Regions from separate parts of the Agrobacterium sp. DKPNP3 genome, predicted to be linked through region 2. Evidence: predicted binding sites of a transcription regulator. Region 2 holds the regulator's gene; each other region holds the start of a gene.
The links. Region 2 encodes PhoB, which activates phosphate uptake and scavenging genes when phosphate is short. Its sites were predicted from a motif close to TGTCATNNANCTGTCAT; they were not measured.

Region 1 (5,073 bases), on a different contig from region 2:
GGTCGGCCACTCCTTCATGCTGCCGGTGGTTGCGGCCGATCACCCGCTGGCGCAGATCGAACGCCCGCTGGTGCTTGCCGACGTGCGCGAGGAAGTTCAGCTCGTGGTCACCGATGCTTCGGGTCTGACCAAGGGGCGGGATTTCAATGTGCTGTCCTACAAGACATGGCGCGTCAGCGACATCGCCACCAAGTACCAGCTCATCAAGGGTGGCCTCGGCTGGGGCGGCCTGCCGGCCTCGCTCGTCCGCAATGACCTCACCAATGGAAGTCTGAAGGCGCTTGAACTTGAGGCTTATGAGCAGGGCGAATATCCACTCTTCACGTTGCGGCGGGTCGATTCGCCCGCCGGGCCCGCTGGCCAGTGGCTTTCCGAAGCATTCCAGCAGCGCCTGTCGGCGTGCCCGAATCACAAGGATTTCAACGGGATGCTGGCGGCGAGCAAGCAGAGGACCCTGGCTGTCGCTGCGGAGTGATACTGGCTGTAACCACCACCGTTATATCTGGATCGAGAAGGTGCCGCTTGTTTCTTCTCCCCGCCGGGGAGAAGAAACAAGCGGCATGTCAGTTCTTTGCCCCAGCGTCCAATTCATGTCTGAAGAAACACTCTCCCGGCAATGTATCGCCGGGAGAGCCGTGTTTCTCTACAGAACCAGCCGGAACTTCGCGAAACCTTCCGCACCGTCGCCTGCATCCTCGATTTTTGCGCCTTTGATCTCCGCCGCATAGTGGCGGCCCTTGGGGCCAGTCTCGAAGATCGCTGTAGTATCGGCGACTGGGGCGAAGGACCAGTTGGCGTCCGCAGACGGGTTGATGGTGCCCTGGTCGATAATATACCGCACGATCACATCGCGGTTGGTATCGGGTGCCACGAAGATGACCTTGTCGGCGGCAATGTCGGGGAACTTGCCGCCGCCACCGGCGCGGTAATTATTGGTGGCTACCACGAATTTCTGTTCGGGATCGATCGGCTTGCCATTGAACTGCAAGTTTACGATGCGGTTGCTGTCGGGATTGACGGCCTTGCCGTCCTTGTCGAATTTCGCCGGTTTGGAAATGTCGATCTGGTAGGTAACACCGTCGATGACATCGAAATTGTAGGACGGGAAGTCAGCATTGAGGAGCGGCGCATCCTTGGCGCCGGCCTCCACCGTGTTGAACATGCCGGCAGACATTTCCAGCCAGTTCTTCACCTGCGCACCGTTGATCAGCACCGCCTGCACCGTGTTCGGATAGAGATAGAGATCGGCGACGTTCTTGATGGCGATGTCACCGGCGGGGACATCGGTGTAGTAATCCGCGCCGCCGCGACCGCCGGACTTGAACGGGGCTGCTGCGGAAAGCACGGGCAGATCCTTATATTGCCCTTCCTTCAGCATGTCCTTGATGTACCAGGTCTGGGCGTTGGAAACGATTTGCACGGACGGATCATCGGCCACCAGCGCGAAATAGGAATAGAGCGGTGCAGAGGTTTTACCGACGGGGCGGCGCACATAGGCGAGCGCCGCTTCGTGATCGGCCTTGGCGGCGGCGAGAACCTCCGGCTTGTCGGTATAGTCAGCAACGATCTTGCGGCTGTCGTCGCGGTGATAGATCGGGCGTGCCTCAGAGGTGAAGTCGATGATCTTCCAGCTCTTGCCGTCCTTTTCGAGCAGCAGGTCGATGAGACCCATATGTGATCCCCAGAAGCCGGCCATGACGGCCGGCTTGCCCATCAGCGTGCCCTTCACGGCATCCGCGCCTTCAATGCCGTCCCAGGTCTTCGGTCCGGGGAAAACGAGATGCTGGTGGCCGGTGAAGATGGCGTCGATGCCTTCGACGCCCGCGAGGTAAAGCGAGGCGTTTTCCATGCGCTCGGTCTGGCCTTTGCCATCGATGCCGGAATGGGAAAGGGCGATGATGATGTCAGCCCCTTCCTCCTTCATCACGGGCACCCAGGCTTTCGCCGCCTCGACAATGTCACGCGTCTGCGCCTTGCCCTCGAGGTTCTTGGAATCCCACATCATGATCTGCGGCGGAACGAAGCCGATGATGCCGACCTTGACCGGGCTGGTCACGCCGCCGCCATCGCGGATCTGTTTTTCGAGAATGACGTAGGGCTTGAAGAACAGCTCGTCATTCTTGGGGTCGGACGCCAGCTGGCCCTTGGTGAGGTTGGCGCAGACGTAAGGGAAACCAGCACCCGCCAGCGTGTTCGACATGTAGTCGAGGCCATAGTTGAATTCGTGGTTGCCGAGCGTACCGCAATCATAGCCCAATACGTTCATGGCGTTGATCACAGGGTGCTTGTCGCCAGCCTTCATGCCCCGCTCATAGGCGATATAATCGCCGAGCGGGTTGCCCTGCAGGAAGTCGCCATTATCGACCAGCATCGAATTGCCGGCTTCGGCGCGGATCTTGTCGATGATCGAGGCGGTACGGGAAAGCCCCATCGTGTCGTTCGGCTTGTCGGCGTAATAATCATAGGGAAAGACGTGAACGTGGATATCAGTCGTTTCCATGATGCGCAGATGCGCCTGATTGGACGCTGCGCGCGCCGCAAAGGGGTGCAACATTACTAGTGCCGAAGAGGCTGCAATGCCGCCGAGAAGCGAACGCCGGGTAATGGGGTGGAGAGCGAGAAGCGACGACATGGGAACTCCTTGGGATGAAGCTTGCGCTGTCATGGAAAACGACAGGGTAGAAGCAATCGCCGAGGAGTCCATCACCAAAATGACAGGCTCGTGACAGACGGGGCTTTTTTCAACCGTTTGATAAATTTTTTATGGCCGACATGCGGCCTTGACGTCTCCGGGCCATGGAATGCGCGTTATCATTGCCGCGCATCCCTCTGCGGACGCAGGGCAGATCAGCGCGCCAGCGTCGGTTTCACTTCTTCATGGAAGAAGCGGAAGTAGGAGGAAAGCTGCGCCAGCGTGTTGGTGGAAAGCTTAAGCTGAAGGCCAAGGCGGTTCATGTGCTGCCACTGGACGACCCCCTCGATGAAGCCGAGGTCGTCGCTCTGCACCTTGACCCGGCTTCCCTTTGCCGCGGCGAAAGGTCCGTCCAGTTCAAGCGCCATGCCGGTGGCGGAAAGATCAACCACACGGCCTCTCGTCGACTGGCTGAAGTAATGGACGGTGGCAAAAATTCTCGTCTTGCTGCGCGGTGCGCTGCGTGTCGCCATGTTGAGGTTGTTTGCCATGTTGACGCTCAAAATTTATTGTTTCTGACAGAGGCATCCTAGACTTGAAAAGTTTGAAACCGGTTTAGCCGTTAGGTTAAAACTTATCCAATGTTCGGTTTATGCTGTATCAATACGGCACTGATAGCAGTTGTTGCGGGCAGAACGCACATGCACATAGGCGATGTCTTCGCGCTCCAGAAGCTGTCCGGCGCGTGACGCGATCTCTTCGGTGGGGGTCACCGCGCCGGTGCCGTAGACGATGCGGTCGTCTGCCGAATATCCACGGACAATATAGTCAGGGCTGTCTAGCATCGTTGGCAATTCATCACTTTCAGGATAACGCTCGCAGGCTCTTTCATGCAGAAATACAGGTCCCGTCTCGGCATAGGGCTGAAGTGAAGGGAAGGGGCGATAGGCGAGGAGCAGCATGGGCTCGCCCTCATCAATTTGGCCAAGGCAATGGCGGCAGGGAATGCCGCCGGGCGAAATGACCTTCTCCGGCGTGTGGCCATAGGCGTCCGCCGCCCCGGCCCGGAAGGCCTCTGCTTCTTTAGCCGGCATTGCAGTAAAGACGATAGTTGTCATGGCAGGGTCTCCTGAGGGGTGATCGGCGTTGCTTCTTTGCAGCTATGATCCCGAAATGGAGCACTATCCACCCGATTCTTGACAGGTGATGCAACCAGCCCATTGCGTGACTCGTTAGCTTGGGGAATCAGTGGCGCTCCTCGTTCCCGGAAGGTCTGATTTTATGTTCCGTCGTTTTATGGCCGCTGTTCCGCTGGCTCTCATGTCATTGACGGTTCCGACGCAGGCCCAGATGGCGTCCGGGCTCGACGGCTTGTCGGATGATCAGCTACAGCAGGCAGTCAACTTCGTCATCGGCAACGCGATTTTCTCGCTTTACCATGAGGGATCGCGCATGCTGATCTCGGATTTCGGCACGGCGGAGACGGCAAGCCCCCAGGCGCCAGCCGATCAGCTAGCCGGCACGCTGATCCTTCAGGCCAATGAGGAATGGCTCGACACGGCGCTCGTCAACGCCACAGACAGCTGGTATCTCGCGCGTGAGGCCGAAGCGCTACCGGAGCACGAAGCTCCGGTGTTTTCGGCGCTGGTGCCGGACCGAAGCCGCGACCGTAACATGGCCTGCCTGATGGTCGGCCGCGACAAGGACGGTTACGGCGATCTGGCCACGATGATGGGGCTTCCCAATACCGAATTCGACAAATGTGTTGCTGCCTATCCGGGTGTAGCCTCGGCCTGGGAGAAATTCCTCGCGCCGCACCGCAGCCAGACACCATCGAAATTTTCCGTCAGCTACGTGCCGCCGCGCGATCCTGACCTCGAGCCTTATGCCATCATGGTCAAGGAATCGAAGGTTCTCGACCTCATCAGCCGCAGTTTCAGTGGTTATGGCCTGAAGGGCGATGTGAAGCTGACGGCGAAGTCCTGCGGTCGCCCCGATGTTTATTGGTCGGCGGAAAAGCGCGAAATCACCTATTGCTACGAGCTTGGCAAATTCCAGGCGGAGCTGATCGCCGATCATCTCATGAACACAGTCACTCAGGACAAGGGCGCCGCCGGCGGCCAAATCCCGACGGCGGTCAATCTGGAACGGGAAATCTGAGGCCGATCAGCGGATGCTGGTGATCTGCCTCTTGAACGGGAGGAGAGTGCCATGCCGAAAGTTGTCGTCCGCAATTTTGCCGTCTCACTTGATGGCTATGGCGCAGGACCAGACCAGAGCCTGGAGAATCCGCTGGGGGCGAAAGGCGAAGAGCTGCACCAATGGGCCTTCAAAACCCGTACCTTTCATCGCATGTTCGGCAAGGAGGGTGGATCGACCGGCATCGACGAGGATTTTACCCAGAAGAGTTTCGCCAATATCGGAGCCTGGATTTTAGGCCG
Region 2 (5,073 bases):
GCGGCTTTTCCGCTGTGCCGGCCTTGGTCGCCGCCTTGCGTGCCCGGGCATCATCGAGAATCGCCCGCAGGTCCTGCGAGCCGACGGCCGACAGGTCGAGAAAATGTTTAGGTGAAGCCATTTCAAACTGTCCCATGCTCGCGAGCCCCGGCAAAGAGGCCCGCCCTTTAGTGTTTTCTCAGGCGATTTTCGCCTGTTTTGCGGTCAGGGATGCGGCGGCCGCTTCCACGCGCGCCAGACCCTCACGGGCCTCCTCCGCGGTGGTGACGAGCGGCGGCAGGAGACGGATGACATTGTCACCCGCCGGTACACCAAGCAGATGTTCCGCACGCATGGCCTGGAGCAATTCACCTGAGGGGATCCTCGCCTTGATGCCGAGAAGCAGGCCTTCGCCGCGAATTTCCTCGATCACGTCGGGGTAACGATCCTTCAATGAGGCAAGCCCCTGGCGGAACACAAGCGCGACATCACGAACATTGTCCAGAAAGCCGTCAGCAAGAACAACATCAAGGACCGCATTGCCGACGGCCATCGCCAGCGGATTGCCGCCATAGGTCGTGCCGTGCACACCCGCCGTCATGCCGGAAGCAGCTTCGGCCGTTGCGAGGCAGGCGCCAAGCGGGAACCCGCCGCCGATACCCTTGGCAACCGCCATGATATCGGGCGCGACGCCGGTGTGCTCATAGGCGAAAAGCTTACCCGTACGTCCGACGCCGGTCTGAACCTCATCGAAGATCAGCAGCATGCCATGCTCGTCACAGAGCGAGCGCAGCAGTTGCAGGAATTCCTTCGCCGGCGCGCGGATGCCGCCCTCGCCCTGAATGGGCTCGATCAGCAGCGCTGCTGTTTCGGCCGTGATGGCGGCCTTCAGCGCATCGACGTCACCGAAGGGAACCTGATCGAAACCTTCGACCTTGGGACCGAAACCTTCGAGATATTTCTGTTGGCCACCGGCAGCGATCGTCGCCAGCGTCCGGCCATGGAAGGCGCCTTCAAAGGTAATGATGCGAAACTTCTCAGGATGGCCCTTGGAATAATGGTAACGGCGTGCGGTCTTGATCGCACATTCCAGCGCTTCCGCGCCGGAATTGGTGAAGAAAACCTTGTCGGCGAAGGTTGCTTCCGTCAGACGCTTGGCAAGCTTTTCCTGGCCCGGCACTTCATAGAGGTTGGAGACGTGCCAGACCTTTTCGGCCTGCGTCTTGATCGCCTCCACAAGGTGCGGATGGGCATGGCCCAGCGAATTCACAGCCACGCCAGCCGCAAAATCGAGATATCGCTCGCCGCTTTCCGTGTACAGCCAGACGCCCTCGCCTCGCTCAAAACGCAGGGGGGCTCTTGCAAATGTATCGAACAATGGCGCGGCGGCTTCGGCCATGGCTGTATCACTCCTTGCGCAAATGCGCTGTAAGACGGTTGTCAATAGGCTCTTAGGGTTATCCCTTGCCTGAAAATCAAAAATGCCGCCTCGCGGCGGCAGGGGCACTATTGTCACTTCGCTTGCCGATGTCAACAAAAGTCCGTATTCCCTAGGGTTCTCAAGCCCTAGTAGGTGGCTGGGCGCCAGACCCAAGGTGTTGCCTTTCTGACTCAACCCGCCAGCAAGTTGGGGAAAACCGCAAAATCGATTCGAGATGATTCCCGCGACTCTTGCCACGGAGTCTGCGTGGCACTAGGTTAATCGCTAATTACTAGACTGCAATGCGGCGGAACTAGTCACCAAAAATCAGGCAGAAACCACACTCGCGGCACTCCCGCGAGACGGAGAGGGATTCTGCCAAAAATACACGCGAAAAGCGGAGAAGCGGCATGAACTGGACAGACGAACGGGTCGAAAAGCTCAAGAAATTGTGGTCCGAGGGACTTAGCGCCAGCCAGATAGCAGCGCAGCTGGGCGGTGTTAGCCGCAACGCCGTCATCGGCAAGGTCCACCGTCTCAACCTGCCGGGTCGCGTCAAGGCTGGCGGTCCTGTCACTTCGGCGCGCACAGCGCCCAAGCGGACTGCTGCCCCTGCCCCTCGCGCGGCGAATTTTGCTGGCCGCGTCAACGCTGCACCGGCCCGGATCCTGACGCGTTCCAACGCCGCGACCGCCCTTCAGGAAGAGGTCGGCATCGAGACCGCGGAAGTTCTCGATTACGTTCCTTCCAGAAACGTCGTCACGCCAATCTCCCGTCGTCTGACGCTGACGGAACTGACCGAGCGCACCTGCAAATGGCCGGTCGGCGACCCCTTGAAAGACGATTTCCATTTCTGCGGCTGTGAAGCGCTGGAATCTTCGCCCTATTGCAAGTTCCATGCGAAACTCGCCTATCAGCCGGTAAGCGAGCGCCGTAAGGCTTGAGTGTTGCGGCACGCATTCGACACTCAAAAACTACGGGCCTTCGGGCCCGTTTTTTTGTGACAAAACCAGAGCGGATCGGGATCAACCACAACAAAAGACCCGACACCAATCCGGTTTCGGGCCTTTTGTTTTTCGCGGAAAATTACTTTGATGGAACGCGCCAGTCGGATGGCATCCGCTCAGGCTTCCATGGAATAGCCGGCGCCGCGCACCGTGCGGATGACATCCTGCATGTGCGAAAAATTAAGCGCCTTACGCAGGCGTCCGACATGCACGTCGACGGTACGCTCATCGACGTAGATATCATGGCCCCAGACACCATCGAGCAATTGCGAACGGGAGAACACCCTGCCCGGAGAGGTCATCAGGAATTCCAGAAGGCGAAACTCCGTCGGACCGAGACGCACTTCACGGCTTTTGCGGTGAACGCGATGCGTCTCGCGATCCAGTTCGATATCCCCGCATTTCAGCACCGAAGACAGAACCTCGGGGCGGGCCCGGCGGAGCATGGCCTTGACGCGGGCCATGAGTTCCGGCGTGGAGAACGGCTTGACGACATAATCGTCCGCACCCGTTGCGAGGCCACGAACACGTTCGCTTTCCTCGCCGCGAGCCGTCAGCATGATGATGGGCAGGCGTTCCGTTTCCGGCCGCATTCTGAGCCGACGGCAAAGCTCGATACCGGATACACCAGGCAGCATCCAGTCTAGAATGAGAAGATCGGGGGTACGTTCCTGAAGCCTGATTTCCGCCTCGTCACCACGGGGTATCGTGTCGACATCGTATCCCTCAGCCTCGAGATTGTAACGAAGAAGGACGCTGAGCGCTTCCTCATCTTCCACAACTGCAATCTTGGGCACCATATGCTGAACTCCGCAAGGCTTTGCCTGTCTCTTACTCGGTCACCGAACCGAGCGTGTTGGAACTGTCGTCCTTCGGACGCTCGCCCTCCGGCTGGCTGCCGGTGGTCATGTAATAGATTGTCTCGGCGATATTGGTGGCATGGTCGCCGATGCGCTCGATGTTCTTGGCGCAGAACAGAAGATGCGTGCAGGTCGTGATATTGCGCGGGTCCTCCATCATGTAGGTCAGAAGCTCGCGGAAGAGCGAGGTGTACATGGCATCGATTTCCTCGTCGCGCTCGCGGATGGCATTGGCCTTCTCGGCGGAGCGGGTCGAATAGACGTCGAGGACTTCCTTGAGCTGCACCAGCGCCAGTTCCGACAGGTGTTCGAGACCACGGGCAAGCTTGCGCGGCACGCCGGTGCCGGCAACCGCAATCACGCGCTTGGCCGTGTTCTTGCCAAGATCGCCCACACGCTCGAGATCGGCTGCAATACGCAGCGTGCCGATGATTTCACGAAGGTCTGCCGCCATCGGCTGGCGCTTGGCGATGGTGACGATTGCCTTGTCGCCGATCTCACGCTCGGCGTGATCGAGGATGGTGTCGTCAGAAATGACTTTCTGCGCCAGCGCGGCATCCGAGTTCACGAGCGCCCGCACGGCGTCGGCACACATCTGTTCGGCAAGGCCACCCATTTCCGAAATACGGCGTGTGAGGAATTTCAACTCCTCATCATAGGCGGACATGATATGCGAATGGGTCGTTGTCTGGTTCACGGTCTAGTCCTCCGGCTTGGCCTGCAGGCCGTGCCCGGAGCGGGACACGGCAGCGGCACCAGTCTTGTTCGGTTTCTTTGAAGCGCCGGCCTGTATCAGCCGAAGCGGCCCATGATGTAATCCTGCGTGCGCTGATCATCCGGATTGGTGAACATCTTGTCGGTTTCGTTTTCCTCAACAAGATGACCAAGGTGGAACATGGCGGTGCGCTGGGAAACACGCGCCGCCTGCTGCATGGAGTGCGTGACAATGACGATGGTGTAGTTTGTCCGCAGCTCGTGGATCAGTTCCTCGACCTTCGCGGTGGCAATCGGGTCCAGCGCCGAGCAGGGCTCGTCCATCAGGATCACTTCCGGGCTGACGGCGATCGCACGGGCGATGCAAAGGCGCTGCTGCTGGCCGCCGGAAAGGCCCGTGCCGGACTCATGCAGACGGTCCTTCACCTCGTTCCATAGACCGGCTCGCTGGAGGCTCTGCTCAACGATCTGGTCCATATCCGCCTTGTTGCGGGCGAGCCCGTGGATCCGCGGGCCGTAGGAGATGTTTTCGTAGATCGACTTCGGGAAGGGGTTCGGCTTCTGGAACACCATACCGACGCGGGCGCGCAGTTCCACCACATCGATCGCCTGGTCGTAGATATCGTCGGTATCAAGCGTGATCTTGCCGGTGACGCGGCAGCCGTCGATCGTGTCATTCATACGGTTCAGGGTGCGCAGGAACGTGGATTTGCCGCAGCCCGAGGGGCCGATCAGCGCGGTCACGGTGTTCTCCCGGACGTTGAGGTTCACGTCGTAAAGCGCACGCTTTTCGCCGTAATAAACCGATACGTCCTTACCGATCATCTTGTATGAGACTTCATTCATTTTCTTGTCCAGCGCCTTTTCAACTGCTGCTTCCGACAACATGTTCATTGCTCAATCTCCCTTTACCAGCGCCGTTCGAAGCGGCGACGCAACAGGATTGCGCCCACATTCATGACGATGAGGAACAAAAGCAGGATGATGATAGCGCCGGATGTCCGTTCGACAAAGGCGCGCTCTGCCTCATTCGCCCACATGTAAATCTGCACCGGCAGGGCCGTGGACGGATCCATCGGCGTTGTCGGATAGT
Region 3 (5,073 bases), on a different contig from region 2:
TGCGCACGGATTTCGACGCGATCAACGCCGATGGGGCCGGGTGGATGGGCGATGCGGCCGAATAATCAGCGGCTGTGCTGCTCGCCGAACCAGTAAGCACAAAAGACGGTCGATGCCGCAAAGACAGCAAAGAACACGGCTGCAAGAATTCCAATCTCCATGAGCTTGTACTCCTTTTTTACACAAGGCTAACGCGCAATGCTTAAAGAAGTTTCATTCGACGACGGGCTGGCTGCCTACAACTTCGCTTATCTCGATGAACAGACAAAGCGGATGATCCGCCGGGCGATCCTCAAGGCCATCGCCATTCCGGGTTACCAGGTTCCCTTCGCTTCCCGCGAAATGCCCATGCCCTATGGCTGGGGCACCGGCGGCGTGCAGTTGACCGCCTCCATCCTTGGTCCCGACGATGTGCTGAAAGTCATCGACCAGGGGGCGGACGACACCACGAACGCCGTCTCCATTCGCGCCTTCTTCCAGAAAGTGGCTGATGTGGCCGTCACCACCCGCACGAAGGATGCCACCATCATCCAGACGCGGCACCGTATTCCGGAAGAGGACCTGCATTCCGGTCAGGTGCTTGTATATCAGGTTCCAATCCCCGAGCCCCTTCGGTTTCTCGAGCCGCGCGAGACGGAAACCCGTGTCATGCATGCACTGGAAGAATACGGCCTGATGCACGTGAAGCTTTACGAGGACATCGCCCGCAACGGCCGCATTTCCACTACCTACGCCTATCCGGTGAAAGTTGCCGGGCGTTATGTGATGGACCCCTCGCCGACGCCGAAATTCGACAATCCGAAAATGAATATGTCGGAGGCGTTGCAGCTGTTCGGCGCCGGGCGCGAAAAGCGCATCTATGCCGTGCCTCCCTATACTGATGTCGTCAGCCTGGATTTCGAGGATCACCCGTTTGAAGTCCAGCGCTTCGACAAGCCCTGCGCACTGTGCGGCGCGGAGAATGTCTATCTCGACGAGGTGGTGCTGGATGACAAGGGCGGGCGCATGTTCGTCTGCTCCGACACCGACCATTGCGATGATCGCCGCGCCAATGGCCATAAGGGCCACCTGCTGGCGGATGTAAAGGAGGCAGCAGAATGAGCGACGCACCGCTTCTGAAAGTCCGGGACGTTTCCAAATATTACGGCGACCGCGCCGGTTGCCGCAACGTCTCCTTCGAGCTTTACGCCGGCGAGGTTCTGGCGATTGTCGGCGAATCCGGCTCAGGCAAGACGACCCTTCTCAACTGCATTTCCACCCGGCTGATGCCAACGGCAGGCAGCGTGGAATATCGCATGCGCGACGGCTCCGTGCGTGACCTTTACCACATGGGAGAAGCCGAACGGCGTTTCCTGATGCGGACCGACTGGGGTTTCGTGCACCAGAACCCGGCCGATGGGCTGCGCATGGCGGTGTCGGCTGGCGCGAATGTTGGCGAGCGGCTGATGGCCGTGGGCAACAGGCATTACGGCAATATCCGTCAATCGGCCGGCGAATGGCTGGAGCGGGTGGAAATCGGCACCGACCGTATCGACGACCAGCCGCGCGCCTTCTCGGGCGGCATGCGCCAGCGCCTCCAGATCGCCCGCAACCTCGTCACCTCGCCGCGCCTTGTCTTCATGGATGAGCCGACAGGTGGTCTCGATGTTTCGGTGCAGGCGCGTCTGCTCGATCTGGTTCGTGGCCTCGTCAACGATCTCGGCCTTGCCGTTGTCGTCGTCACGCATGACCTCGCGGTTGCGCGGCTTCTTTCCCATCGCATGATGGTGATGAAGGGCGGCGATGTCATTGAGCACGGTCTGACCGACCGGGTGCTGGACGACCCCCGCGAGCCCTACACGCAATTGCTTGTTTCCTCCATTTTGCAGGTCTAGCCGCGCGATTCCGAAAAGCGGCTCCCGCTTTTCGCAGAAGATCAGCGCAGGAAGAGAAAATCCACCATGCCGACACCTCTCATCGTTTCGGAAGTCTTTAAAAGCTTCACCATGCATCTTCGCGACGGCATCGAGCTGCCTGTCGTCCGCGACGTGAATTTTTCCGTATCTGGCGGCGAATGCGTCGTGCTCGGCGGCCCTTCTGGCATCGGCAAAAGCTCGATCCTGAAAATGCTCTACGGCAATTACGCCATCGACAGCGGGCAGATCCTTATTCGCCATCAGGGCGAGGTTGTCGATATCGGCAGCGCTTCACCACGCACAATTCTCGATATCCGTCATCGCACCATCGGTTATGTCAGCCAGTTTTTGCGGACGGTACCCCGCGTCGCGGCGGTTGACGTGGTTGCCGAACCGCTTCTGGCGCGCAAGATTGCCGCTCAAGATGCGCGTGAGCAGGCGGCCGCACTGCTTTCGAAACTCAACCTACCACGGGAATTGTGGTCGCTTCCACCCGCCACCTTTTCGGGCGGCGAGCAGCAGCGCGTCAATATCGCGCGCGGTTTCATCACCGATCATGCAATCCTGCTTCTCGACGAGCCAACGGCCTCGCTCGACGCCACCAACCGGCGGGTGGTGGTGGAGATGATCAGGGAGAAGAAAGAAACGGGTACCGCGCTGCTCGGCATTTTTCACGATGAAGAAGTGCGAGAGGCCGTGGCCGACCGCATTCTCGACGTCTCGCAATTTTCGCCCCGGAAGGCAGCAGCATGAACTCCAAAGTCGGCCTCGAACCCGTCATCCACGACACTGCCAGTGTCCTCAATTCCTCGATTGGCCGCTTTACCGAAATTTCGGAGCGCTGCCGCATCGAGGAGGTCGAGATGGGCGACTATTCCTACGTCATGCAGGATGGCGCGATCTGGTCCGCCACCATCGGCAAATTCGTCAATATCGCCGCTTCCGTCCGCATCAACGCCACCAACCATCCGATGCAGCGGGCGACCCTGCACCACTTCACTTACCGCGCCCACAATTATTGGGACGACGCGGAAGACGAGTCCGACTTTTTCGCCGCCCGCCGCGCCAGACGCGTGGTGATCGGCCACGACGTCTGGATCGGCCATGGCGCCACCATCCTGCCGGGTGTCAACGTCGGCAATGGCGCTGTCATCGGGGCTGGCGCCGTCGTCTCGAAGGACGTTGCGCCCTATACGATTGTCGGCGGCGTTCCCGCGAGGTTGATCCGCGACCGCTTTCCGCCTGAGGTCGGCCAGCAGATGGATGATCTGCGCTGGTGGGACTGGGACCACAAGAGGCTGCGCGACGCACTCGATGATTTCCGCGGCCTGTCGGCCGGAGATTTCATCGCAAAATATCGCGGTTGAGACATAGCCCGTCTGATATAGCCCCCGGGACCTATCCGGGGGTTAGTTTTTAAGCCTTGTCGATCATTCCGAAAAAATTGGTTCGAACTTTCGCCGGCGAAATGCAGTCGCGCTACATCAGCACCTTGTAATATTTTCTTCATCAAACTGACATTCGCACTTCACGCATCATTGTTATGTCCAACCCCGTCATAAGAAGATTGGACGGGGAAATGAGCTTTCACCTGAAGCAAGTCACGCGCTGTTTCGGCAACCATACCGCGGTCGATGCCGTGAATGTCGAAATACCGCAGGGACAGATGGTAGGCGTGATAGGACGTTCCGGAGCGGGAAAGTCGACGCTGCTGCGGATGATAAACCGGCTCATCGATCCCTCCTCCGGCTCAATTCATTTCAACGATACCAAAGTTTCGTCCTTGAAAGGTGCCGCGCTCCGCAACTGGCAGCGCGACTGCGCCATGATCTTCCAGCAGTTCAATCTCGTCCCGCGCCTCGACGTGCTTACCAATGTCATGCTCGGTCGCCTCAACCACCGTTCGACGCTGCTCAGCCTCTTCAACATCTTCACGGATGAAGAGCGGCTGATGGCGATCGCCGCACTTGAACGGCTGGGCATCGAGCATGTGGCAATGCAGGCCGCAGGTACGCTTTCCGGGGGCCAGCAACAGCGCGTGGCGATTGCCCGCGCCCTGATGCAGTCTCCGAAGATGGTTCTGGCCGATGAGCCGATCGCCTCGCTCGACCCGCTGAACGCCAAAATCGTGATGGACGCGCTGCGCGACATCAACGAGCGCGAAGGCATCACTGTCGTTACGAATCTGCACACACTGGATACAGCGCGCAACTATTGCGAACGCATCATCGGCATGTCGAAAGGCCGCGTCGTTTTTGATGGCACGCCGTCTGAGCTGACGGCTGCCGCCGTGACGGAAATCTACGGCACGGACTCACACGGCGCAGGCATCGACGAGACCATGACCTCGACCAGTATAACCATTCCCGGCGCGCAACTTGCCGCGCGTCCGGTGCAGCAATCTGCCGGCCCAGAACCGCTCGCTCTCGCCGGGCTCTGAGGAACCGCTCAGCATCGTTTGCGTCCGCGTCAAGGGCCAACATCTCACAACAACTCCGGCTCGCCGGGAAACAGGAGAAAGTCCATGTTGAAGAAATTGCTTCTCTCGGCAGTCGCCCTTGGCGTTCTGGCCGGTTCCGCCATGGCTCAGGACATCAAGGTTCTGCGCATCGGTCTCGACGGTTCCGAAAACGAGGCAGACCAGATCCGCAACGCCAAGTGCGTCGCCGATGGCCTCAAGGCTGCAACGGGCGTTTCCGAAGTGCAGGTATTCCCGTCGCCGGATTATAACGGCGTTATCCAGGGTCTTCTCGGCGGTACCATCGACATCGCCTCCATGGGCGCGTCGTCCTATGCCAAGATCGCCATCGCTGACCCCAAGGCCGTCGATCCGATCCTGACCTATACGGGCTCTGACGGCTCCAGCGGCTATTACACCATCATGGTTGCCCGCAAGGACAGCGGCATTAAAACCCTGGCGGATGCCAAGGGCAAGAAGATCGGCTTTGCCGACCCCGACTCCACATCTGGCTTCCTTATTCCAAACGTCGCCATCCCTAAGGAAACCGGCACGCCGATCAAGGAATACTTCTCCGAAACCGGCTTTGGTGGCGGCCACGAGAACCTCGTTCTCGCCGTTCTAGACAAGAAGTTCGATGTCGGAACCACCTTTGGTTCGGGCGTTGGTAAGTGGGAAGACGGCTATTCCGGTGGCAACCTTCACCAGATGGTCAAGAAG

Region 1: ACUTJJ_RS11790 (bifunctional 2',3'-cyclic-nucleotide 2'-phosphodiesterase/3'-nucleotidase) is a predicted target of PhoB. The motif match lies at 2,712-2,728, and genes of this name have one in related genera.
Region 3: phnC (phosphonate ABC transporter ATP-binding protein) is a predicted target of PhoB. The motif match lies at 3,400-3,416, and genes of this name have one in related genera.

Annotation. Positions count from the first base shown of each region.
Region 1 covers NZ_JBQYSN010000034.1:34,150-39,222, reverse strand. The annotation lists gene ACUTJJ_RS11795 (LysR family transcriptional regulator) at 1-475, shown strand, start outside; gene ACUTJJ_RS11790 (bifunctional 2',3'-cyclic-nucleotide 2'-phosphodiesterase/3'-nucleotidase) at 644-2,632, opposite strand; gene ACUTJJ_RS11785 (PilZ domain-containing protein) at 2,848-3,183, opposite strand; gene ACUTJJ_RS11780 (DUF1203 domain-containing protein) at 3,283-3,750, opposite strand; gene ACUTJJ_RS11775 (DUF4344 domain-containing metallopeptidase) at 3,914-4,792, shown strand; gene ACUTJJ_RS11770 (dihydrofolate reductase family protein) at 4,844-5,073, shown strand, end outside.
Region 2 covers NZ_JBQYSN010000006.1:35,672-40,744, reverse strand. The annotation lists gene argF (ornithine carbamoyltransferase) at 1-121, opposite strand, end outside; gene ACUTJJ_RS03115 (aspartate aminotransferase family protein) at 179-1,378, opposite strand; gene ACUTJJ_RS03110 (GcrA family cell cycle regulator) at 1,810-2,343, shown strand; gene phoB (phosphate regulon transcriptional regulator PhoB) at 2,523-3,206, opposite strand; gene phoU (phosphate signaling complex protein PhoU) at 3,238-3,933, opposite strand; gene pstB (phosphate ABC transporter ATP-binding protein PstB) at 4,059-4,874, opposite strand; gene pstA (phosphate ABC transporter permease PstA) at 4,889-5,073, opposite strand, start outside.
Region 3 covers NZ_JBQYSN010000066.1:19,125-24,197, reverse strand. The annotation lists gene ACUTJJ_RS17425 (carbon-phosphorus lyase complex subunit PhnI) at 1-65, shown strand, start outside; gene ACUTJJ_RS17420 (alpha-D-ribose 1-methylphosphonate 5-phosphate C-P-lyase PhnJ) at 199-1,101, shown strand; gene phnK (phosphonate C-P lyase system protein PhnK) at 1,098-1,874, shown strand; gene phnL (phosphonate C-P lyase system protein PhnL) at 1,941-2,648, shown strand; gene ACUTJJ_RS17405 (transferase hexapeptide repeat family protein) at 2,645-3,262, shown strand; gene phnC (phosphonate ABC transporter ATP-binding protein) at 3,475-4,335, shown strand; gene phnD (phosphonate ABC transporter substrate-binding protein) at 4,420-5,073, shown strand, end outside.